Regions from separate parts of the Staphylococcus ureilyticus genome, predicted to be linked through region 1. Evidence: riboswitches for the same ligand, from Rfam matches in the RefSeq annotation. Region 1 holds a riboswitch; each other region holds the start of a gene.
What was found. Region 1 has a riboswitch for S-adenosylmethionine ahead of MUA21_RS11185 (aminotransferase class I/II-fold pyridoxal phosphate-dependent enzyme). Riboswitches for the same ligand answer to the same signal wherever they lie in the genome.
Positions count from the first base shown of each region.

Region 2: it holds a riboswitch for S-adenosylmethionine, as region 1 does, so the genes downstream of both, MUA21_RS03015 (methionine ABC transporter ATP-binding protein) here and MUA21_RS11185 (aminotransferase class I/II-fold pyridoxal phosphate-dependent enzyme) in region 1, are expected to answer to the same signal.
Region 3: it holds a riboswitch for S-adenosylmethionine, as region 1 does, so the genes downstream of both, metK (methionine adenosyltransferase) here and MUA21_RS11185 (aminotransferase class I/II-fold pyridoxal phosphate-dependent enzyme) in region 1, are expected to answer to the same signal.

Region 1 is NZ_CP094825.1:2,256,998-2,264,488, forward strand. Features, by position in the region: gene MUA21_RS11170 (heavy metal translocating P-type ATPase) at 1-1,685, shown strand, start outside; gene copZ (copper chaperone CopZ) at 1,742-1,948, shown strand; gene MUA21_RS11180 (D-lactate dehydrogenase) at 2,017-3,015, opposite strand; gene MUA21_RS11185 (aminotransferase class I/II-fold pyridoxal phosphate-dependent enzyme) at 3,030-4,193, opposite strand; SAM riboswitch class I at 4,256-4,368, opposite strand; gene MUA21_RS11190 (transglycosylase family protein) at 4,491-5,204, opposite strand; gene MUA21_RS11195 (PTS sugar transporter subunit IIC) at 5,717-6,760, opposite strand; gene MUA21_RS11200 (6-pyruvoyl trahydropterin synthase family protein) at 7,076-7,491, opposite strand, start outside.
Region 2 is NZ_CP094825.1:609,410-616,900, forward strand. Features, by position in the region: gene MUA21_RS02975 (organic hydroperoxide resistance protein) at 214-639, opposite strand; gene aroD (type I 3-dehydroquinate dehydratase) at 814-1,533, shown strand; gene MUA21_RS02985 (nitroreductase family protein) at 1,600-2,145, shown strand; gene MUA21_RS02990 (thioredoxin family protein) at 2,267-2,587, opposite strand; gene MUA21_RS02995 (arsenate reductase family protein) at 2,731-3,084, shown strand; gene gcvH (glycine cleavage system protein GcvH) at 3,264-3,644, shown strand; gene MUA21_RS03005 (toprim domain-containing protein) at 3,893-4,285, shown strand; gene MUA21_RS03010 (thioredoxin family protein) at 4,282-4,581, shown strand; SAM riboswitch class I at 4,635-4,740, shown strand; gene MUA21_RS03015 (methionine ABC transporter ATP-binding protein) at 4,822-5,847, shown strand; gene MUA21_RS03020 (methionine ABC transporter permease) at 5,840-6,535, shown strand; gene MUA21_RS03025 (MetQ/NlpA family ABC transporter substrate-binding protein) at 6,554-7,369, shown strand.
Region 3 is NZ_CP094825.1:1,569,110-1,576,600, reverse strand. Features, by position in the region: gene menE (o-succinylbenzoate--CoA ligase) at 1-79, shown strand, start outside; gene menC (o-succinylbenzoate synthase) at 92-1,096, shown strand; gene yidD (membrane protein insertion efficiency factor YidD) at 1,093-1,329, opposite strand; gene ytkD (RNA deprotection pyrophosphohydrolase) at 1,391-1,900, shown strand; gene MUA21_RS07680 (alpha/beta hydrolase family protein) at 1,857-2,660, shown strand; gene pckA (phosphoenolpyruvate carboxykinase (ATP)) at 2,687-4,276, opposite strand; SAM riboswitch class I at 4,433-4,545, shown strand; gene metK (methionine adenosyltransferase) at 4,657-5,853, shown strand; gene MUA21_RS07665 (nuclease-related domain-containing protein) at 5,950-6,858, shown strand; gene MUA21_RS07660 (aldo/keto reductase) at 7,309-7,491, shown strand, end outside.

The DNA of each region.
Region 1 (7,491 bases):
CAGCATTCTTTTACAGTATTTATGAAATGATAAAGTGGTTGAGCAATACAAATGATACACCTCATTTGTATTTTGAAACGAGTGCCGTATTAATAACACTTATCTTATTTGGTAAATATTTAGAAAGCCGTGCCAAAACACAAACTACCAATGCTTTAAGTGAATTGTTAAGCTTACAAGCCAAAGAAGCACGTATAATCAGAAATGGTAAAACACAGATGGTGCCACTCAGTGAAGTTGTTGTGGGAGATTATATACAAGTAAAACCAGGAGAAAAAATACCAGTTGATGGTCAAATAATTAAAGGTATGACTGCGATAGATGAATCTATGTTAACCGGTGAATCTATCCCTGTTGAAAAAACATTAAACCATAATGTGATAGGATCAACAATGAATAAAAACGGTACGATTACAATAGAAGCAACAAAAGTAGGAAAAGACACTGCTTTATCTTCTATTATTAAAGTAGTTGAAGACGCTCAAGGTTCAAAAGCGCCTATACAACGTTTAGCTGATACGATTTCTGGTTACTTTGTTCCTATTGTCGTAGGCATTGCTATACTCACATTTATCATTTGGATTGCTTTTGTTCAAACGGGCCAATTTGAACCTGCGCTTGTAGCAGCAATCGCTGTATTAGTGATCGCTTGCCCATGTGCATTGGGCCTCGCAACACCCACTTCAATTATGGTGAGTACTGGTAAGGCTGCTGAAAATGGTATTTTATTTAAAGGCGGCGAGCACATAGAACGTACGCACCAAGTCGATACAGTTGTTCTAGATAAAACAGGAACAATCACAAACGGTAAACCAATTGTGACTGATTTTGAGGGTAATAATGAAACCCTACAACTATTAGCTAGCGCAGAAAAAGATTCTGAACACCCATTAGCTGAAGCAATCGTCAATTATGCAAATGAAAAAAACATCGACTTATTAGAAACATCTGCTTTTGAAGCCGTACCTGGACACGGTATTCAAGCAATGATTCATAACCAAGACGTATTTGTTGGCACACGTAAATTCATGAAAGATGCGCATATAGATGTTTCAATGTATGAAGATAATTTAGTTAAATATGAATACGAAGGTAAAACGGCTATGCTCATTGCTATTAATCAAACACTGCAAGGTGTGATTGCAGTCGCTGATACAGTCAAAGACTCTGCCGAGGAAGCAATACAACAACTACACGAATTAGGTATTTCCGTAACAATGCTTACAGGAGATAATGCACGAACAGCACAAGCGATTGCTAAACAAGTAGGTATAGACGCTGTAATTTCAGAAGTATTACCAGAAGAAAAAGCTTCAAAAATCGCTGAACTACAAGATAATAATAAAATTGTTGCTATGGTTGGAGATGGCGTTAATGACGCACCAGCATTAGTTCAAGCCGATATTGGTATTGCTATTGGTACAGGTACAGAAGTAGCAATAGAAGCAGCGGATGTCACTATTTTAGGCGGAGAATTATTATTAATTCCTAAAGCAATCAAAGCTAGTAATTCAACGATAAGCAATATCAGACAAAACTTATTTTGGGCGTTCGGCTATAACGTTGCCGGTATCCCTATTGCCGCTTTAGGTTTACTTGCACCATGGGTAGCTGGCGCAGCTATGGCATTAAGCTCCGTAAGTGTAGTAACCAATTCGCTTAGATTAAAACGAATGAAATTATAACTCAATTTTGTAATAATACTAATAATAAATATCCTTAATTTAAGGAGGTGATTCTTATGGCAACAGAAACAATTAAAGTTGATGGCATGAGCTGCGATCATTGTAAGCATGCAGTAGAATCTGCGCTGACGAATCTAAATGGCGTATCAACAGCTGATGTAAACCTTGAGGCTGGTAATGTTGAAGTCAATTTTGACGACAATAAAGTTACAATGACAAGCATGAAAGATGCTATCGAAGATCAAGGCTATGATGCTAAATAACCTGTACATTTATAAAATAAGGGCTGAGACGAAATCAAACGTCTTAGCCCTGTTTTTATATTACCTATTTAATTAACGCGAAGTTTACTATCCCCTGTATATATTACCTCTAATGTTGCATCTAGCGCATCCACAATAAGATTTTTCACAGCTGCATCTGTATAAAAAGCAATATGTGGAGATAGAATGACATCTTGTCGCTCTATCAATTCAACTAATACTGCATCATCCAATTGTGTATTGCGTTGATCACTTGGGAATAAGCCTTTCTCACCTTCATAAGTGTCTAATGCTGCTCCTTTTAATTTCCCACTATTCAATGCATCTATAAGCGCTTTTGTATCAACAATCGTACCGCGCGCACAATTAATAAACACGGCACCAGTTTTCATTTCTGTAAATACTGTCTCATTAAACAAATATGTATTATCCTTTGTCGCTGGGATATGTACAGTGACAATATCCGCGTCTTTAATTGCTTCACTCATGCTTTCCTGATATGTCAAATACGCTTCGCATGAAATTTGAGGTTCAATATCATATGCTATTACTTCTGAACCAAAGCCTTCTGCAAAAATTTTACCAACAATGGAACCAATACGACCTGTACCAATAACTGCAACTTTTAAATCTTTTATAGAACGTGACAAAATACTTGGTTGCCATCTAAAATCATATGTTGCAGTTTTATTTTGTATATCATTAAAATTTCTAATTAAATTTAATGCTTGGGATACGGTATATTCAGCGATTGAATTTGGAGAATATGAAGGTACGTTGGTTATAACTAGTTCATATTGCTTAGCTAACTCAAGATTGTAACTATCAAATCCAGCACTTCTCTGAGCAATTTGCTTAATGCCATAATCATGTAATTTTTTATATACTGTTTCATCTAATTCAATTTGTTGTGACAATGACACCCCATCAAAACCTTTGACACGATCTACCGTTTCCAAAGATAAAATGTCACTATCTAAATCTACTAAAACCTGATTTTTTTCTGACCATTCATTAATAAAAGGGATATCTTCTTCTCTGACACCAAAAAGTTTAATGCTTTTCATTAATCGTTTCACTCCTAATCTGCTTCATATAAATGTTTTAATGATTGAATGCGTTCTGCGGCTTCCATTAAGCTATCATCATCCACTGCTAATGAAATACGTACATAGTGCCGCCCATGTTCACCAAATGGAACACCTGGTGCAACCAAAATGGATTTTTCTTTTAATAAATACGTTTCAAATGTTTCACCATCATAATGTTTAGGGGTTTTCAACCATAAAAATATGCCACCATTCATCGGTTCAAAAGGGATTCCCACTGCATTCAATTTAGCAGTGAACTTATCTCTACGAACTTTAAATATTTCATTTTGACTCAAGAGGAAATCATCATAGTGATTTAAAGCAAAGGTAGCCGCATCTTGCAGTGCACCAAACATACCAGCGTGCGTATGTGTTTGATATTTTTTCAATGCTTGTATCATATCTTTGTTTCCTACAGCAAAACCAACTCTAAAACCTGACATATTATATCCTTTTGATAAAGAGAAAACTTCTATTGCTAAGTTTTTAGCACCCTTTGATTGTAAAATACTTGGATTTTTATAATCAAAACCAAATGCACTGTAGGCAAAATCATGAACAATTTTAGTTTTTGTGCCTTGAAATTGTTTAATTGCTTTATCAAACACATCTTTTGTAGCAACTGAACCTGTAGGATTATTTGGATAAGTTAGATAAACTAAGCGCGTATTCAATAAGACATCTTTATCTATCGTATGCCATTGTGGCAAATAATAAGGTGGCTTTAACACAAGTGGTTGTGGCTTAGCATCTGCCAATAATACACCTGCTAAATAATCTGTATAACCTGGATCAGGAAGCAGCACATTTTCCCCTGGATTAACGATGCATGTAGGCAAAGCGACTAAGCCGTTTTTCGTACCATATAAGATACAAACTTCTTCATCCTTATCTAATTCAACCTCATATTGTCTTTTATAAAAATCCACGATTGCTTGCTTAAATGTTTCTTTCCCATGAAAAGCGACATATTTTTGATTTTCTGGTTTATAGATGGCTTCTGCGTAACAATCAAGAATACCTTTAGGCGTTGCACCATCAGGTATACCTACTGCCATATTAATCAATGGCAAAGGACCAGGCTCTATTTTACGCCCCATCGTTTTGCCAAAGTAACTATCCGGAATTTGTGATAATCGATCTGATATTCCCATTAAAAGTCCTCCTTAAAATAAAAAACTATATGCCCCTTAAGTGACATATAGCTCTCACATGACACTTATCTATCAAGTATTTTACTTGTTGAATGTAGCACAGTACTTATGATAATAGATAAGTCTGTTGCTGAAGTTTCAACGGGTCAAGTCCCTCCACTTCTCTGGATAAGTTACTTTATAATTAAATTAATATTAATTTTATCAGAATATTCTAACATGTCAATATAAAAAAAGAGTGACTCGCTTGAGTCACTCTTTATCTATATAGTTATCACATTAATTTTTGATTGAATCTTACCAACCAACCCAAGCGCCAGAACCTTGTGATTTATAAACTCCAACTGCTGTATCAATTTGGTCTTGAACAGACATACCCGAATGTTCGCCATGGCCTAATAGTTGGAATAATCCGTATGCTCCAGATGAAGCATTAACAGCATTTGCATTACCACCGCTTTCGCGTTGAATAACACCTTTCCATTGCGCAGCTGACACACCAGTACGCGATGCCATTTGATTAGCAATTGCATCAATACTTGACGTATTTGTAGTCACTGATGTAGATTTTGCACTTGTTTGTGCTGTTCTAACATTTGTAGTTGCTGAAGCTTTTGGTGCTTCTACTGCTGCTGGAGCAGTGTATGATTGTTGTGAACGTACTTCACTTGCAGATTTTTCATTTGTATTAACACTAACTTCTGAACTTACATCTTGTGTAGTGTTAGATGTTGAAGCTTGTGCACCAACTGCATGGTATTCCCATGACCATGTATTACCGTCTGATGTAAAAGTAAACTCGTTACCATCTAGTACAAAATTATAGTTATACGCACCAGCGTGTAATGGTTTTTGATTTAATTCAGCTGAATCATTTAATGCTAATTCTGCTAAATGTGCTTTGTCGATGTTTTGTTCTGAAGCGTGAGCTTGATTGTTGTCAGATGCTGCTGCATATCCTGTTACGCCTAATGCTACTGCTAATGATGAAGCTAAAATTGATTTTTTCATAATAAAATAAATCCTCCAAATTTAATTTCTAATAAAATATATTTTCGATAACTTTTTTGTCGTATTTGCTAAAATTCTTTAAATTTTATGTTTTGTTTTTTGACCATAGTTAATATACCACATATTTTTATCAAACATATTACACTTACATAACAAAACTTTACAAAAATTATTCTGATTTGTAACATTGCAATCTTTTGTAATCATTTTATACAACGTTCTCAAATAATTATTATTGCTCATACGATTTATGGATACTGGCATAAAAAAGTATTTTTACTTGAATCACTTCATTTTTTATATTGTCTGAAAAATTACAAACAACCGTTTTGTTACATAACTGTAATAATATATTTCGATATCTTTTTTATATATTGGGGCCAAACTTGCAAATTTTTTTGTACAAAATTAAAAAAGGCCTTTGATTTGAGGCCTTTTTTAATCTTTTCTCTTACATTTTAACTATACGTATTTTCAATATATTACATTAATCAAGCATATATCTGCTTATTTTATGCTAAAAATTTAAATACTTCCTTATTATATAATTTCAAAACTTTCATATAGAACATATGGATTAAGAAACCTATCATAAACGGAACGACAAAAAAAGCGATAAATACATATAATAGATTAAGTAGTAACGGCGCTTCCATATGTCTAAATGCACTGATTGGCCCAACGAGTCCAATGATACCAAAACCTGCAGATTCTTTGGTACCTGCAATACCTAGCAATGCACCAAAAAAACCAGTGATTAGCGCATTGGTAAAGATAGGTAATAAAATGATAGGATGTCGAACCATATTAGGAATCATCATTTTTACACCACCTAAAAATATTGTGATAGGTACACCTGATCGATTTATTTTCATCGTACCTGCAACGAGAACTCCTTCACATGCTACGATACCTAATGAGGCTGAACCTGCTGCTAAACCACTAATACCAATAGCTAATGCTGTAGCCACTGTAGAAATTGGTGAAATGATGATGAAACTAAAGACAAGTGCAATAAGCATTGACATGATGATAGGTTGTAATTCTGTAAATGTATTAACTAAGTTACCGATACCAGTCGTAATTAATTGTATGTATGGTAATAACGTCAAACCAATCAAACCTGAAATTACACCAACGATGGTTGGTAAAATAATCAATGTGAGACTACCAAAACGTTCACCAATTACCAATATAAAAAATACTGCAATTGCTGCTGTAATCATTGTATTAATTAAGTCTCCTACTCCAGCAAGTACCCATACGCCATCTTTAAATTGCGCAACACCACTGCCAACAAAAGCTGAACTAGCAACTACAGCGGTCGCTAAAGGCGTTAAACTAAAGCGCATTGCAATCAAAGCACCTACCAATAGTGGAACTGTAAATTGAATACCTAAAACAACCTGTAGTAAAGATTCAAAAATGGCATGTTTCGGCGCTAAAAGCTTAAACACCTCACCTAAAATAGCATTAGGTATGAGCCCAGCAACAATTGCAATTGCTACTCCAGATAATACATTATTAATAAATTGTTTCGGACTTACTTTGATCATTGTGTGCCTCCTATGTTGTGATAAATAAAATATACCATATTATCGCAATTTTCAGAATATTTATTTATGTAAAATTTTCCATTTCAAATTAAAAATGTAGTTAAGTATATTCTCAAAATTTTCCAACTCTACAGTATGCTTACAAATCACAAAAATTGCACACAAAATACGGACAGACATTCATACCTATTGCATGAACTTGTCTATCCGTATACTTTGGTTGCTATTCAAAACGATATTAAACCTTGTTGTCGCTAAAATTTATCATACTCTAGTACATGCGTATTATTGATGAAACCGTGTTATTAACATACCTTATTTTTCGTCCATGAATTCACGCGTCAATACTAAACCTTGTGTTGCATTCTCAAAAAATTCTAGCTTTTGTAGTGTATTTTGCTCTGGCAAGTGTTGCTCAAATTGTTCCCATATCCAAAAGGCAATATTTTCAGCAGTTGTATTCATTGATGGCAATGTTTCATTAACGAGTTGACCATCCAAATAAGTTGCGATTTTTTGATTATATATTTTATCTACTTCATTAAAATCTAATGCCAATCCGGTATCGTCTATTTCAGATAAAATTTCAATATCGAACTTATAATGTTGATTTGCTAAATCTTTGTGTGCTGTTTGACTGAAATATATTCGATTATCACAAGTGAATTCATAATAATTTTTAATAAGCACTGCATTACTACGGTATTTAAATTGTTCGGGTGGTTGTACTT
Region 2 (7,491 bases), 1.0 Mb from region 1:
GGAATCTTTAATGACTATTATAGTTTCGCTAATTTTGCTTATCTTGATTTCTTTTGCCATATTAATGATTTACATATGGATTAATTATAAAGATGAAGACAATTAAAAAAAGAGGAAATGATCAAAAGACATCACGACATAAGCATAAGCAGTACTAATTTAACAATAAAAGCCCCCAAAATTCTAATCGAATTTTGGGGGCTTTTATTGTTACTATTCTACTACTTGTACATTTAAATCTACGTCAATATTACCGCGTGTCGCTTTTGAATATGGGCAAAATTCGTGTGCATCTTGTAGATATTTTTCAGCATCTTCTTGTGATAAAACATTTTTAACTTTTGCATCTATTGAAACACTTAATTTAGGGCTTTCTGCATCTGGGTCATCTTCTAAACGTACTGTTAAAGTGACTTCAGGTTCAGCGCCTCTGACTTTGTTTTGTTTAAGAATTAAATCAAATGCACCATTAAAGCATGATGCATAACCTGCTGCAAATAATTGTTCAGGATTAGTACCTTTTTCAGCATCAGCTTGTGCTGGAGGAATGACTGCTACATCAATTGCTTTATCATCTGTTTGCACGTGACCGTTACGACCACCTGTATTCGTTGCTTTTGTTTCATAATTTACTGCCATTATATTACCTCCTAAATTACTTATATAACAACAATACCCTTAAAATTAAATTTAAATCATATAAAAGGTGAATGGATTTTTGTTATTTGTTTAAATGTACGCTTTAAAGATTGTGTAAGTTCTTAAGATTGTTATACAATAATTTTAATGTTGATTGAAAAGGAAGTTTTTAAAATGTCTGAAGTAAAAATTGCGGTAACGATAGAGCCAGAAAATAAAATTTCACAAACTTTTTTACATGAATTAGTAAAATATCAAACTTCTATCGATATAATAGAATTGAGAGTTGATCATTGGGCAACACCAGAGATAAATGATATAGCTAATGTCATTGATAAATTATATGAATTAAATTTAAATAAAAAACTTTTAGTTACGTATCGGACACAATCACAAGGGGGTAAAGGTGATTTGACGTTTGATTCGTACATTAAATTACTTGAAAGAATAATTAAAATAGATCACGTAGATATGATTGATGTAGAATTTGAAATTAACCAACAATCTCAATATATATTGAACTTGATTGACCAAGCACACAAAAATAATATTGAAGTTATATTGTCTTATCATGATTTTCAAAAAACACCAGCACTCACACAGCTAAAACATTTATATTTTAAAATGCATCAAATGAATCCAGATTACTTAAAAGTCGCGGTCATGCCTTTAAGTAAAGAAGATGTTTTAAATTTATTATATGCATTATCAGCAACAGTAGATACAGTTCCGCAACAAGTCATTGGCATTGCAATGTCGAAATTAGGCACCATTTCGAGAACTGCACAAGGTTTATTTGGAGGCGCAGTATCATATGGTTGTTTAGATAATCCTAAAGCACCTGGACAGATTCAAGTTGAAACTTTAAGCGCGCAATTAAAGTTATATCAGTAGTTTGAAAATCTTATCGTCCTGTCTTATAATTGAAAATAGTTATCAATAGTGAAAGGGCGATATTAGATGGAACTACAAGATGCAATAGCTCAACGAAGAAGTATAAAGGTCTTTAGAAGAGATATGAATATAGATGACGATGCTTTATATGAAGCGATACAGCGTGCTACAGATGCACCGAATCACGGTTTGAGAGCACCTTGGAGAGTGGTTCATATCGCAAAAGATAGATTGGGAGATATGAGTAAGCAATTAACTGAAATTGCTTTTCCTAATCTAAGAAAAAAACAGGAAGATCACTATAAAGTTGCTACTAATTTAGGTGGTATGCTTGCTTTAATCGTTAAAGAAGATCCAAGACAAAAAGAAAGTTTAGAGAATAATATGGCATTTGGTGCATTTGCGCAAAATCTCATGTTATTACTTTTTGAAGCAGGTATTGGTACATGTTGGAAGTCTCCGGCTTATATATTTAATCCTGAAATACGTAAAATATTTGGTGTGAAAGATGATGAGCGTTTAGTAGGGTTATTATATTTAACAGATTTGGAAGATTTAGAAAGAATGCCACACAGAGAACGCCAACACAATCAAATCATTGATAAGTTCTAATTATGAAAAAAGGGAGTGGGACTGAAATCTTTTAATAAAAAGATTTCAGTCCCACTCCTAATAATGTCTATTTTAAAATTTTGATTGTTTAAAAGTTAAAATGAAAGAATTAAAGCAAAAATTACTCAAATGTTTCAGCTAAGAATGATTCAACTTGTTCAGGAGATTTTGCATTTGCTGAATGTAAATGTGCTAATTTCTCCCCATTTTTAAAAACTAATAAACTTGGAATACCCATAACGTCATTTTCAGCCGCTGCATCTTCTAATTCATCGCGGTTTACAGTATACCAATTATAATTGTTGTATTTTTCTACAATTGGGTCAATCCACATGTCCATAGCTTTACAATCTGGGCACCATCCTGCTTCAAATTTAACGATGACTGGTGCGTCGCTTTGTATTGTGCTTTTAAATTGATCATTAGTATTAATAGATTCCATAATTAGACTCCTTTATAAAAGATATTAGTATTGACATTATAACTGACAAATTGCAGTAAATAAAAAAATCAGCTTAATAATTAGAGCGTTTTTGTTATAAGTTTGTTATATTAGTGTTAACTAAGCATAGGAGGTTCTGAAAAATGATAAAATTTTACCAATATCCTAATTGTACAACTTGTAAAAAAGCAGCTAAATTTTTACAAGAATACGGGGTAAGTTTTGAACCCATCGATATTGTGCAACATACACCAACTAAAAATGAGTTTAAAGAAATCATAAATACTACAGGTATAGATATCAATAAACTATTTAATACACATGGTGCAAAATATCGTGAACTAGGCCTTAAAGATAAATTGAAAGACCTTTCTGACGAAGAAAAACTAGATTTATTATCCTCAAATGGTATGTTAGTAAAACGACCACTCGCAGTATTAGGGGATAAAGTAACGGTAGGTTTTAAAGAGGAACAATACAAGGAAACTTGGTTGTAAACACACATGCTTTTGCAATTCATTTTTAACAACTTTTGAAAAAAATGTTATATACTTCAGAAAAGTTTTGTGCGATGAATTGTAAAACATGAGAAGTATTGTAAAATCAATTAAATAGTTGATTGTAAGCCTTTCATATGGCATCATGAATATGTAAAAACATTTAGGAGGGGATTCTCGTGGCAGTACCAAGCGAATTAAAATATTCTAAAGAACATGAATGGGTAAAAATTGAAGGAAATACAGTAACAATTGGTATCACTGAGTATGCGCAAAGTGAATTAGGTGATATCGTATTCGTTGAATTGCCTGAAACTGATGACGATATTGATGAAGGTGAATCTTTTGGCAGTGTTGAATCAGTGAAAACAGTTTCAGAACTTTATGCACCTGTTTCAGGAAAAGTTGTAGAAACAAATGATGAACTAGAAGATAGTCCAGAATTCGTTAATGAATCACCATACGAAAAAGCATGGATGGTTAAAGTTGAGTTAAGCGATGAAAGTCAATTAGACGAGTTAATGTCAGCTGACCAATATTCTGAAATGATCGGTGAATAATATGAAATCAAACTCCACGATACGATATATCATGGAGTTTTTATTTTTCTATAACAAAAGATTAAATTTCACTTGAATATATTAATTGATTTTGAAGTATCAAAAACATTAAAAAGTTCAATGGTGACAAATGAATGGTTCAATTATAAGATTTTAATAAGAAACTATAATAAATGTTTATGTTGATAATGTATGGTGTAGAACTAAATATAAAATTGAATTTACTATCACATTTAGAGGTGACTGTCATGGCGATATTAAACCAAGTTATAATTGTCGAAGGTAAAACAGACAAGAAACGGGTGAAGCAGGTGATTGACCAACCGATTGAAATCATTTGTACAAACGGTACTATGGGAATTGATAAGTTAGATGAGATGATAGAATCGTTATACGACAAGCAAGTTTATGTGCTTGCGGATGCAGATGATGAAGGTGAAAAGATACGTAAATGGTTCAAAAAATATTTAAGTGAAAGTAAACATATTCGCATAGAGAAACAATATGGTGAAGTAGCGAGATGCCCTAAAGCCTATTTGTCAAAAGTGTTAGCAAAACATGGTTTTATAGTGAAAGATGAAGAAAAAGTAGCAAAAGCCAAATTAGATTATATTGCTGAAAGGGTCAGTTTATTAACATGAATGTAAAGAATGAAACGCGTGTTAATGTTTTCGAACACGTAGATAAAGAGAAATATCTAATTTTTGGTTATACGCCAACTTGTGGCACATGTAAAGTGTCAGAACGCATGTTAGATATTGCGAATGAAATTTTAAAATTACCAATTACTAAAATAGATTTAAATTTTCATCCTGATTTTAGTCAACAACATGAGATACAATCGGTACCGATACTTATGCTTATGTCTAAAGGTGAAGAACAAAAAAGAATTTATGCATTTCAATCAGTGCCTTATTTGTTAGAAAATTTAAAATAATTATTGACGAATCTTTAGTACAATGGTAGGATTATGGATAATTAAATAATGTACTCTTATCACGAGAGGTGGAGGGATGTGCCCTATGAAGCCCGGCAACCGTCTGTAATAGAAATGGTGCCAATTCACATAAAGTAGATAAACTTTAGAAGATGAGAGAAGCGACATTGCTTTCTCTATTCTTCAGTGAAAAGAGAAAGCATTTTTTAATTGAATGAGCAATACAAGGAGGAAACGACAATGATTGAATTAAATCAAATCGTTAAGAGATACAAGACGAAAAAACACGATGTGTTAGCAGTAGATCATGTTGATTTAAGTATTCAATCAGGCTCGATTTTTGGTGTGGTTGGTTTTTCAGGTGCAGGTAAAAGTACTTTGATAAGACTTTTAAATAATCTTGAACAACCAACTTCAGGAGATGTCATCATTGATGGAGATACGATTGGGAAATTATCAAAATCAGAATTGAGAAAAAAACGTCAAAAAGTGAGCATGATTTTTCAACATTTTAATCTATTGTGGTCACGTAATGTTTTAAATAATATTACTTTTCCATTAGAAATTGCTGGTGTATCACGCAATGAAGCCAAAAAAAGAGCGATTGAACTGGTGGAATTGGTAGGACTAAAGGGTAGAGAAAACGCTTATCCATCAGAGTTATCGGGTGGACAAAAGCAACGTGTAGGTATTGCCCGTGCGTTAGCAAATGAACCTAATGTTTTACTTTGCGATGAAGCTACAAGTGCGTTAGATCCGCAAACAACGGATGAAATACTAGAATTATTGTTAAAAATTAAAGAAGAAAGAAATTTAACAATAGTTATTATCACACATGAAATGCAGGTCATAAGACGTATTTGTGATGAAGTGGCAGTAATGGAAAATGGTCGCGTCATTGAACAAGGACAAGTGTCAAATGTTTTCGAAAATCCACAGCATGAAGTAACAAAACGCTTTGTGAAAGAGGACTTAAATGATGAGTTTGATGAGTCTATTTCTGAATTAATCGAATTAGATGAAACTGCTTATATCGTACGATTGAATTTTACAGGAAATAATACAACTGAACCATTGGTATCATACATAACAAAGACACATAATATAGATGTTAATATTCTTGAAGCAAATATTAAGCATACTAAGGATGGTGCTCTAGGATTTTTAGTATTACATTTATTAGATGTGAATTCTGAAAAATTCGAAAAGTTCAAAAATGATTTAGCAGCACAACATGTTTCTGTGGAGGTGTTAAAGCATGGGTAGTTCATTCGGCGAGATTCTACAGGAAATGCTAACAATGCCTAATGTAAGTTGGGATGAAGTTTGGTTAGCTACATATGAAACAATTTATATGACATTGATTTCTACAATATTTGCTTTTATTTTTGGTTTGATACTTGGTGTGCTTTTATTCTTATCTGCTAAAAGCCAATCACCAGTAGCTAGAGTGTTTTACAGTGTCGTATCGTTTATTGTGAATTTATTCAGAGCAATACCATTCATTATTTTAATTTTACTACTTATACCATTTACGAGTTTAGTACTTGGAACAATTAGTGGTCCAACAGGTGCTTTACCTGCACTAATTATCAGTGCAGCACCATTCTACGCCAGATTAGTGGAAATTGCTTTTAAAGAAATAGACAAGGGTGTTATAGAAGCGGCTTGGTCAATGGGAGCTACAACATGGACAGTAGTTAAGAAAGTGTTGTTACCTGAAGCTATGCCAGCATTAATATCTGGAATAACTGTAACAGCAATAGCATTAGTAGGATCTACTGCAGTAGCTGGTGTGATTGGAGCTGGAGGTCTGGGTAACTTAGCATACCTAACTGGCTTCACACGAAACCAAAACGATGTCATATTCGTTTCTACAATTTTAATCTTAATTATTGTTTTTATCATCCAATTTATTGGAGATCAAGTTACTAATAAAATAGATAAACGTTAAGTTAAAGGGGACAATTATATGAAAAAATTATTTAGTTTAGCTTCAATCATCGCTTTAGCATTAGTATTAGCTGCTTGTGGTAATGGCGGCGGAGGTAAAGATAAGACAATTACAGTTGGCGCTTCTCCGGCACCACATGCTGAAATATTAGAAAAAGCAAAACCAATTCTAAAAGATAAAGGTTATGACTTAAAAATTAAAACGATTAACGATTATACAACACCTAACAAATTATTAGATAAAGGTGAGTTAGATGCAAACTTCTTTCAACATACGCCTTATCTAAATACTGAAAAGAAAGACAAAAACTATAAAATTGAGTCAGCAGGAAATGTACATTTAGAACCTATGGCTGTTTACTCAAAGAAATATAAAAGTTTAAAAGAATTACCAAAAGGTGCTACTGTTTATGTTTCAAACAACCCTGCAGAAGAAGGACGTTTCTTAAAATTCTTCTCTGACGCTGGATTAATTAAAATTAAAAAAGGTGTTAAAACTGAAGATGCTAAATTTGATGACATCGTAGAAAATAAAAAAGATATCAAATTTAATAATAAACAATCGGCAGAATACTTACCTAAGATTTATCAAAAAGAAGATGCTGACGCAGTAATCATCAATTCAAACTTCGCAATTGATCAAAAATTAAGTCCTAAAAATGATTCAATTGTTTTAGAAAAAGCAAAAGATAATCCATATGCTAACTTGATTGGTGTAAAAGAAGGCCATAAAGACGACAAAAAAATTAAAGCGTTGATGGATGTATTACAGTCTAAAGAAATTAAAGATTACATCAATAAAAAATATGACGGAGCCGTAGTACCAGCAAAATAATGTTATATTATGCAAAGAATCCTTTAACCGCAATGGTTTTAGGATTCTTTTTGTTTGGTTTTAATTAGAAAAAGGGCATAAAAAGGGCAGTGTGTGCAAATTATCGAATTTAAAGCATAAAA
Region 3 (7,491 bases), 690 kb from region 1:
CCCAAAATATTTTAAACAAGTAACAGAATTACCTTATACATCAACTGGTAAACTACAACGAAAACATTTAAAAAATTAGGCGTGAAAATTTATGAAACTGAGCGAAATGAAACTTTATATTTGTAATAATGATTTTAAACATTCAATTATTACTCCTAAGGTGAAATTGGACAAGCGTAAAGCACTTATTATTGAATTTATTACGGATAAGCAGGAACATTATTTTGGAGAGTGTAACGCTTTTGAAACAGACTGGTATGATGATGAAACGATAGAAGTAGTTTATGACCAAACAATAAAGTGGTTTGAATCTTTTAAAAATATTGAGTTTGAATGCTTTTCGGAAGTTCAAAACGCGCTTCAATGTTTGGAAAAATATCCAGCTACACGAAGTATGATTGTGATGGCCTGTTATCAAATTTTTTTCCAATTAGAGACGTTTAATGTGCCTTATGGTGCCACGGTTAGCGGCCTAACGGATAAACAAATTAAGGACTTAAAAGTCACACAACCACAACGCATAAAAATAAAATGGTCGGAAACGATTTTAGAAGATGTTAAGCGATTGCAGAGATTGCTATTTAAACCTCAAATTGTCATTGATGCCAATGAATCTGTTAGAGATAACGAAGTTGAGAAAATCATGTTACTTTCAAGCAGTGAAATTCTTTATTTAGAAGAGCCTTTTAAAGATATAGAAAAAGTAAATCATTTTAAAGATACGGAATTACCACCTATAGCTATTGATGAGAAAGCAGTATCTTTGAAAACAATTTTATATTATATTGAAAATTATAAAATCGATGTTGTCATATTAAAACCATTTAGACTCGGTGGTATTGATAAAGTCATGGAAATCATTGAAATATTAGAACAAAAAGATGTGAAATATGTCATTGGCGGTATGTATGAATATGGTTTAAGTCGTTATTTTACTGCTTTATTAGCAAGATATACAACTTATCCAAGTGATATTACACCACAAGGTTATTATTTTGAAAATGATATTGTAGCACATTCAGGCATATTAAAAAGAGGTTCAATTTATTTTGAACCTCCTTTAGTAAACAAAGATAATTTAATGCAGATTGATTAATGTTTATGCTTTTTATCTTTTTTTAAAGGTACTGGATCAAATCCACCTTTGTGGAGTGGATGACATTTTGAAATACGTTTAACACCTAACCAAGTACCTTTAAAGGGGCCAAAAACTTCTATTGCTTCTCTAGTATATTCAGAACAAGTTGGGTAAAAGCGACATGTAGCTGGTGTCATAGGAGAAATGAAATGTTGATATATATAGATAAGTCCTAGAAAGATTTTTTTCATAAAATTTTGCCTCCAACAATTTACATCGCATTGATAGTTTAACATATATAAAGGGAGATTGATGTTTGTGAAGTTTAAAGATAAAGAAAATGATGATGTTTTTTTATCATTTAAAGATGAAAATGATATACCAGATGCAGACCATGTCTTAGTTATTCCAATATATCAAGGACAATTGCTTTTTACCAAACATAAAATAAGAGGTATAGAATTTCCTGGTGGCAAAAGAGAAGCAGGGGAATCAAGTGTACAAGCGTGTGATAGGGAATTGTTTGAAGAAACAGGAGCGCTTATTAATTTTAAAGATAGACATTATATTGCTCAATATTGTGTTAATCGTCAAAATGGCACACCTTTTACAAAAGATGTTTTCATGGTTAAAGTAGATCGATTACAAACGAAAAATGATTATTTAGAAACTGATGGGCCATTAATTTTCAATAGTATCTCAGATATTTCAGAAGCATATAAAAGTTATTTATTGAAAGATGCTGCAATTTTAAAATGTTTAGAGAGAGTGATCGAGCTTGGATTTTATTCACAGAAAAAGAATGCCGATAGAAGTACCTGACCATATTTTTGATGAAGTCACTTATGAAGTGGATGAGATTAATGTTAGAGGTTTATTAATGCAACCACATAAAAGTGTAAAAAGAATAGTTATATATTTGAGAGGTGGTAAAGGACAAGTTGGTAAAGTAAGAGCCGGTCGTTTAATGCAATTTTCAGATAATCAAACACTTGTATTTGGGCCTTATTATAGAGGTAACAATGGTAGTGAAGGTAAGGATGAATTTTATGGTAGGGATTTAAATGATGTAACCGTGGCTGTTCGAATATTAAATGCAATGTACCCTGATGCATATATTCATATGATAGGATTTTCCAGAGGTGGATTACAAGGGCTGCTTACATTTCAAGATTTACCAGTTACAAGTTTTATTATTTGGGGTGGTGTGTCTGATATTCACCTCATGTATGAAGAAAGAATAGATTTAAGAGGTATGTTGAGAAGGATGATCGGACATCCAAAGAAACAAGCAACAGCATATAAGCAAAGGGATGCGATTGCTAATATACACGCCGACAGTCCACCTATACTTATTGTACATGGTGGTAAAGATAAACAAGTTGGGATTCACCAAGCCTATTATTTGGAAACACAATTGAAACATATTGGCTCGACTTATCAAACATTTTATCAAATGGATGAAGATCATGTACCAAGGCCATTTGCAATGAAAACAGCGTTATATACAGTTAAACAATGGATGGATAAAGTAGAAAAAAATAAAAAAATTACTAATAAAGCACATGGGCCACAATTATAATGTAGTCCATGTGCTTTATTAAGTATTTATTTAAAGCCACCATTTTGTGCTAAATCTGAAACTTCATCACCAAATTTTTCGAAATTATGTTTAAATCTGTCGATTAAATCTTGAGCTTGTTCTCTATATGCCTCTGGCTTACTCCAAGCATTTATTGGATTTAGTAGTGTTTGAGGTACGTCTTCAACTTCCACTGGTATATTTAATCCAAACATATCATCTTGAATATATTCTGTATCTCTTAGTTGTCCAGTGATTGCTTGATTAACCATTTGTCTCGTATAACTTAAACTAATACGGCGTCCTGTACCATATTTACCACCAGTCCAACCGGTATTCACTAAATAAACATCCACATCATGTTTATCAATTAAGTCGCCTAGTAAATCTGCATAAACTTTAGCATGTAAAGGTAAGAAAGGTGAGCCGAAACATGTTGAGAAAGATGGCTCTGGTTCAGTAATACCTCTTTCTGTTCCTGCAAGTTTAGCTGTGAATCCACTTAAAAAGTGATACATCGCTTGATCTTTGCTAAGTTTTGAGATAGGAGGTAAAACGCCAAAAGCATCAGCAGTAAGGAAAATAATCGTATTTGGATGTGCTGCTTTGGAAGGTGTAACGATATTTTCTATATGGTTGATTGGATAAGCGGCTCTTGTATTTTCAGTGTAATAGTTGTCATCAAAGTCGACATCGCCTTCTTCATCTACAACAACATTTTCTAAAATTGTACCGTATTTAATTGCTTCATATATTTGAGGTTCTTTTTTGTAAGAAAGGTTGATTGCTTTTGCGTAACATCCACCTTCGATATTAAAGATACCATTTTCATTCCAACCGTGTTCATCATCACCGATTAATTTTCGAGTTGAATCTGCTGAAAGTGTTGTTTTTCCTGTACCAGAAAGTCCAAAAAATAGAGCTACATCACCTTTTTCACCAACGTTTGCGGAGCAGTGCATACTCATTATATTATCTTTAGGCAGTAAGTAGTTCATTACGGAGAAAATACCTTTTTTCATCTCACCAGCGTATTCAGTACCGCCGATTAAAATGACCTTATGTTTAAATGAAGTAATAATAAATGTTTCTGAATTTGTACCATCTATATTTGGATCAGCTTTAAAATAGGGTGCTGATACAATCGTAAAGTCAGATTTAATTTCTTCTGCTTCTTCTTTTGTTTCAGGACGAATAAACATATTTTGTGCGAAGAGATTATGCCAAGCCAATTCGTTGACAACCGTTAGTTTGAGTTGTGAATCTTTATCGCTACCTGCATAGCCTTTAAATACATATAATTCATCTTTTTCATTTAAATAATTTAATACTTTATCATATAATTTTAAAAATGTGTCTTCTTCAATAGGTTGATTGATATTTCCCCAATCAATATCATCTCTGTATGATGGTTCATTAACAATAAACTTATCTTTCGGTGAACGACCAGTGTATTTACCCGTTTTAGCGTTAATTGCACCTAGTTCGGTTAGTTCTCCTTCATTATTATTAAGAATTTTCTTATACAACTGTGTTGTAGATTGTTGAAATAATGAAGACTTCTTGTCCAAAATGTTTTGAACTTTTTTTGTGTAAGTGTATGTATCTACCGCCATACTATATCCCTCCAACGCTATTAAATTAATGTAAGCCTTTACAATTACAGAGTATAACACATATGATTGATTAGTCCACACCATTTTTAAAGTAATTTAAATAAATATCAAATTGACATTAGTACTTAGTTTCGGTACTATAGTGATTAACGGATTCTCTTATCCTGAGTGGCGGAGGGACATGGACCCAATGAAGCCCAGCAACCTCTTCTTACAACGAAGAAAGGTGCCAAACCGTTTGCGGACAAATAGCGTCTGAACGATAAGAGCGAATGGACGTATAAGGGCCTTCTCTCTATTCATATAGTGAAGAAGGCTTTTTTTAATGAGCTCAATAAAAGAGAATTTTCGTAATCAAAGACAAAGGAGCAAGTTAATTTATGACTTATAATAGAAGATTATTTACTTCAGAATCGGTTACAGAAGGGCACCCAGATAAAATCGCTGACCAAGTGTCTGATGCAATTTTAGACGAAATATTGAAAGATGATCCTCATGCGCGGGTTGCTTGTGAAACTACCGTGACTACGGGTATGGCATTAATTTCAGGAGAAATTTCTACAGCTACATATGTAGATATCCCTAAAGTTGTAAGAGAAACAATTAAAAACATCGGGTATACACGTGCTAAATATGGTTACGATAGTCAAACGATGGCAATATTAACAGCTATTGACGAGCAATCGCCTGATATCGCACAAGGCGTCGATAATGCATTAGAATATCGTGATAATTTATCAGAAGAAGAAATTGAAGCAACTGGTGCAGGTGACCAAGGTTTAATGTTTGGTTATGCGACAAACGAAACGGATACTTATATGCCGTTACCAATATTTTTATCTCATCAATTAGCTAAACGATTATCAGATGTGCGAAAAGATAGTATTTTAAAATACTTGCGCCCAGATGGAAAAGTTCAAGTAACGGTGGAATATGATGAACTAGATAAACCACATCGTATAGATACAATTGTCGTTTCAGCTCAACATATGGAAGACATTACTTTAGAACAAATTCAAGCTGACATCAAAGAACATGTCATATACCCAACAGTACCGGAAGGATTAATTGACGATAATACAAGATTCTATATTAATCCAACTGGACGATTTGTAATTGGCGGGCCTCAGGGTGATGTTGGTTTAACAGGCCGTAAAATTATCGTAGATACATACGGTGGTTATGCACGTCATGGAGGAGGTTGCTTTAGCGGTAAAGATCCTACAAAAGTAGATCGTTCAGCTACTTATGCTGCGCGTTATGTAGCCAAAAATATTGTAGCAGCTGATTTAGCGGATAAATGTGAAGTTCAACTCGCATATGCCATTGGAGTGGCTGAACCAGTATCGATTGCAATAGATACTTTTGGAACAGGAAAAGTATGTGAAACAGAACTAGTAGAAGCAGTTAGAACTCACTTTGATTTAAGACCAGCAGGCATTATTAAAATGTTAGATTTAAAACATCCAATATATAAACAAACGGCAGCATATGGACACTTTGGAAGAACAGATATACTGTTACCTTGGGAAAAATTAGATAAAGTAAATTTATTAAAAGATAGCGTAGAAATATAAGCATGACGTAATTAATTTTTTTAAACTTTACTATCGAATGATGAACTCATATCTATTATAATTAAGTTACTGAACACATAAAGGAGCGTTGTTGTTATGAATTCATTTGGCCCGATGGAAATTGGACTAATCGTGGCAATTGTCGTAGCAGTTATTTGTTTGATCTTATTTTTAGTTGCTTTGAAAAGTAAGAAAAAAGCACAGCAGACCATTGAGGAGCAATACAAAACAAGAGAACAAAAACTTAGCGATGAACATGATGAAGAGTTAGAAAAAGAAAGAATTGAAAATAAAAAGCAAGTTACTAAACAAAAAGAGGACTATGAAGCTACAGTAAATGCAAAAGAGCAAGAAATAGATGCATTAAAACTTTTCTCTAAAAATAAAAGTGAGTATGTAACGGATATGAGATTAATTGGTATTCGTGAACGCTTAGTTAATGAAAAACGTATTCGTCCAGAAGATATGCATATCATGGCAAATATTTTCTTACCGAAAAATAACTTTAGTGATATACGCCGTATAAGTCATTTAGTACTCACACGTACTGGACTCTATCTCATAGATTCACAGTTGTTAAAAGGTCATGTATTTAATGGCATTAATGATAACCAATTCAAAGAACAACCGATGATGGAGCAAGTGTTTGAAACGTTAAACCTTGACAAACAAACGGCACAAACCTTAGTTATGGACCAAAATGATGACAAAGATTCTTTATCATTTGTAAATTATACGAATTATTTAAATGAAATTGAAAAACTAGCTGGTGAATTACAAACAGAATTAAACTTGAAATTCACACCGACATCAATTCTTTATTTTAATCCTAAAGATGAAGGTGCTGTGACAATTTCAAATTATGCACAAAGTACTAATTCTAAAGTGCTAGTTGGACCAGAACAACTTGATGAATACTTTAATAAGTTTGTTTTTCATGGTCGTATCCAGTACAATGTTGAAGATTTACAACGTGTGATGGATGAAATTGAAACATTTAACTAATTAAGTATCAAGAATATAAATCTTGTTATAATAGCTCATAAATGAATTTTTTCGAAAATTTATTTATGGGCTTTTTTACTTGTATTTTATAAGTGTGAACTTACTTTTCTACGAGCAAACTTTAATATAAATTATCTGGTTTGATTTGCCTATCAAAATATATGTATCTAAATTGCTATTTATTAATGTTATTCTAATTCTATATAATACCAATATATGTATATATCATTTAACAATGGGATTAAAATAACTTAAGAAATCTGTTTTTGGTTTAGGAAAAGAATCGAATTTTTTAGAAGGTTATGACTATAGCTATTTGTTAAAAGTCTATATCTAAGTATATAAGTAATTTATTTAGACAAATTATTTAAAATTTAGGCATTTTAATTTAATTGTTTGATAAATTTGATTATTATTATAGATAGTTTAATAGTAAAGGGGAGTTTAAATTTGGAATTTGTAACATTTTATAATGGTAATGAAATGCCAATCATAGGCTTAGGTACTTTCCGAGTTGAAAATAATGATCAATGTAAGGATGCAGTAAAACATGCAATTGAAAATGGGTATAGACATATTGATACTGCAATGATATATGATAATGAGGAAATGGTTGGACAAGGCATTGCAGAA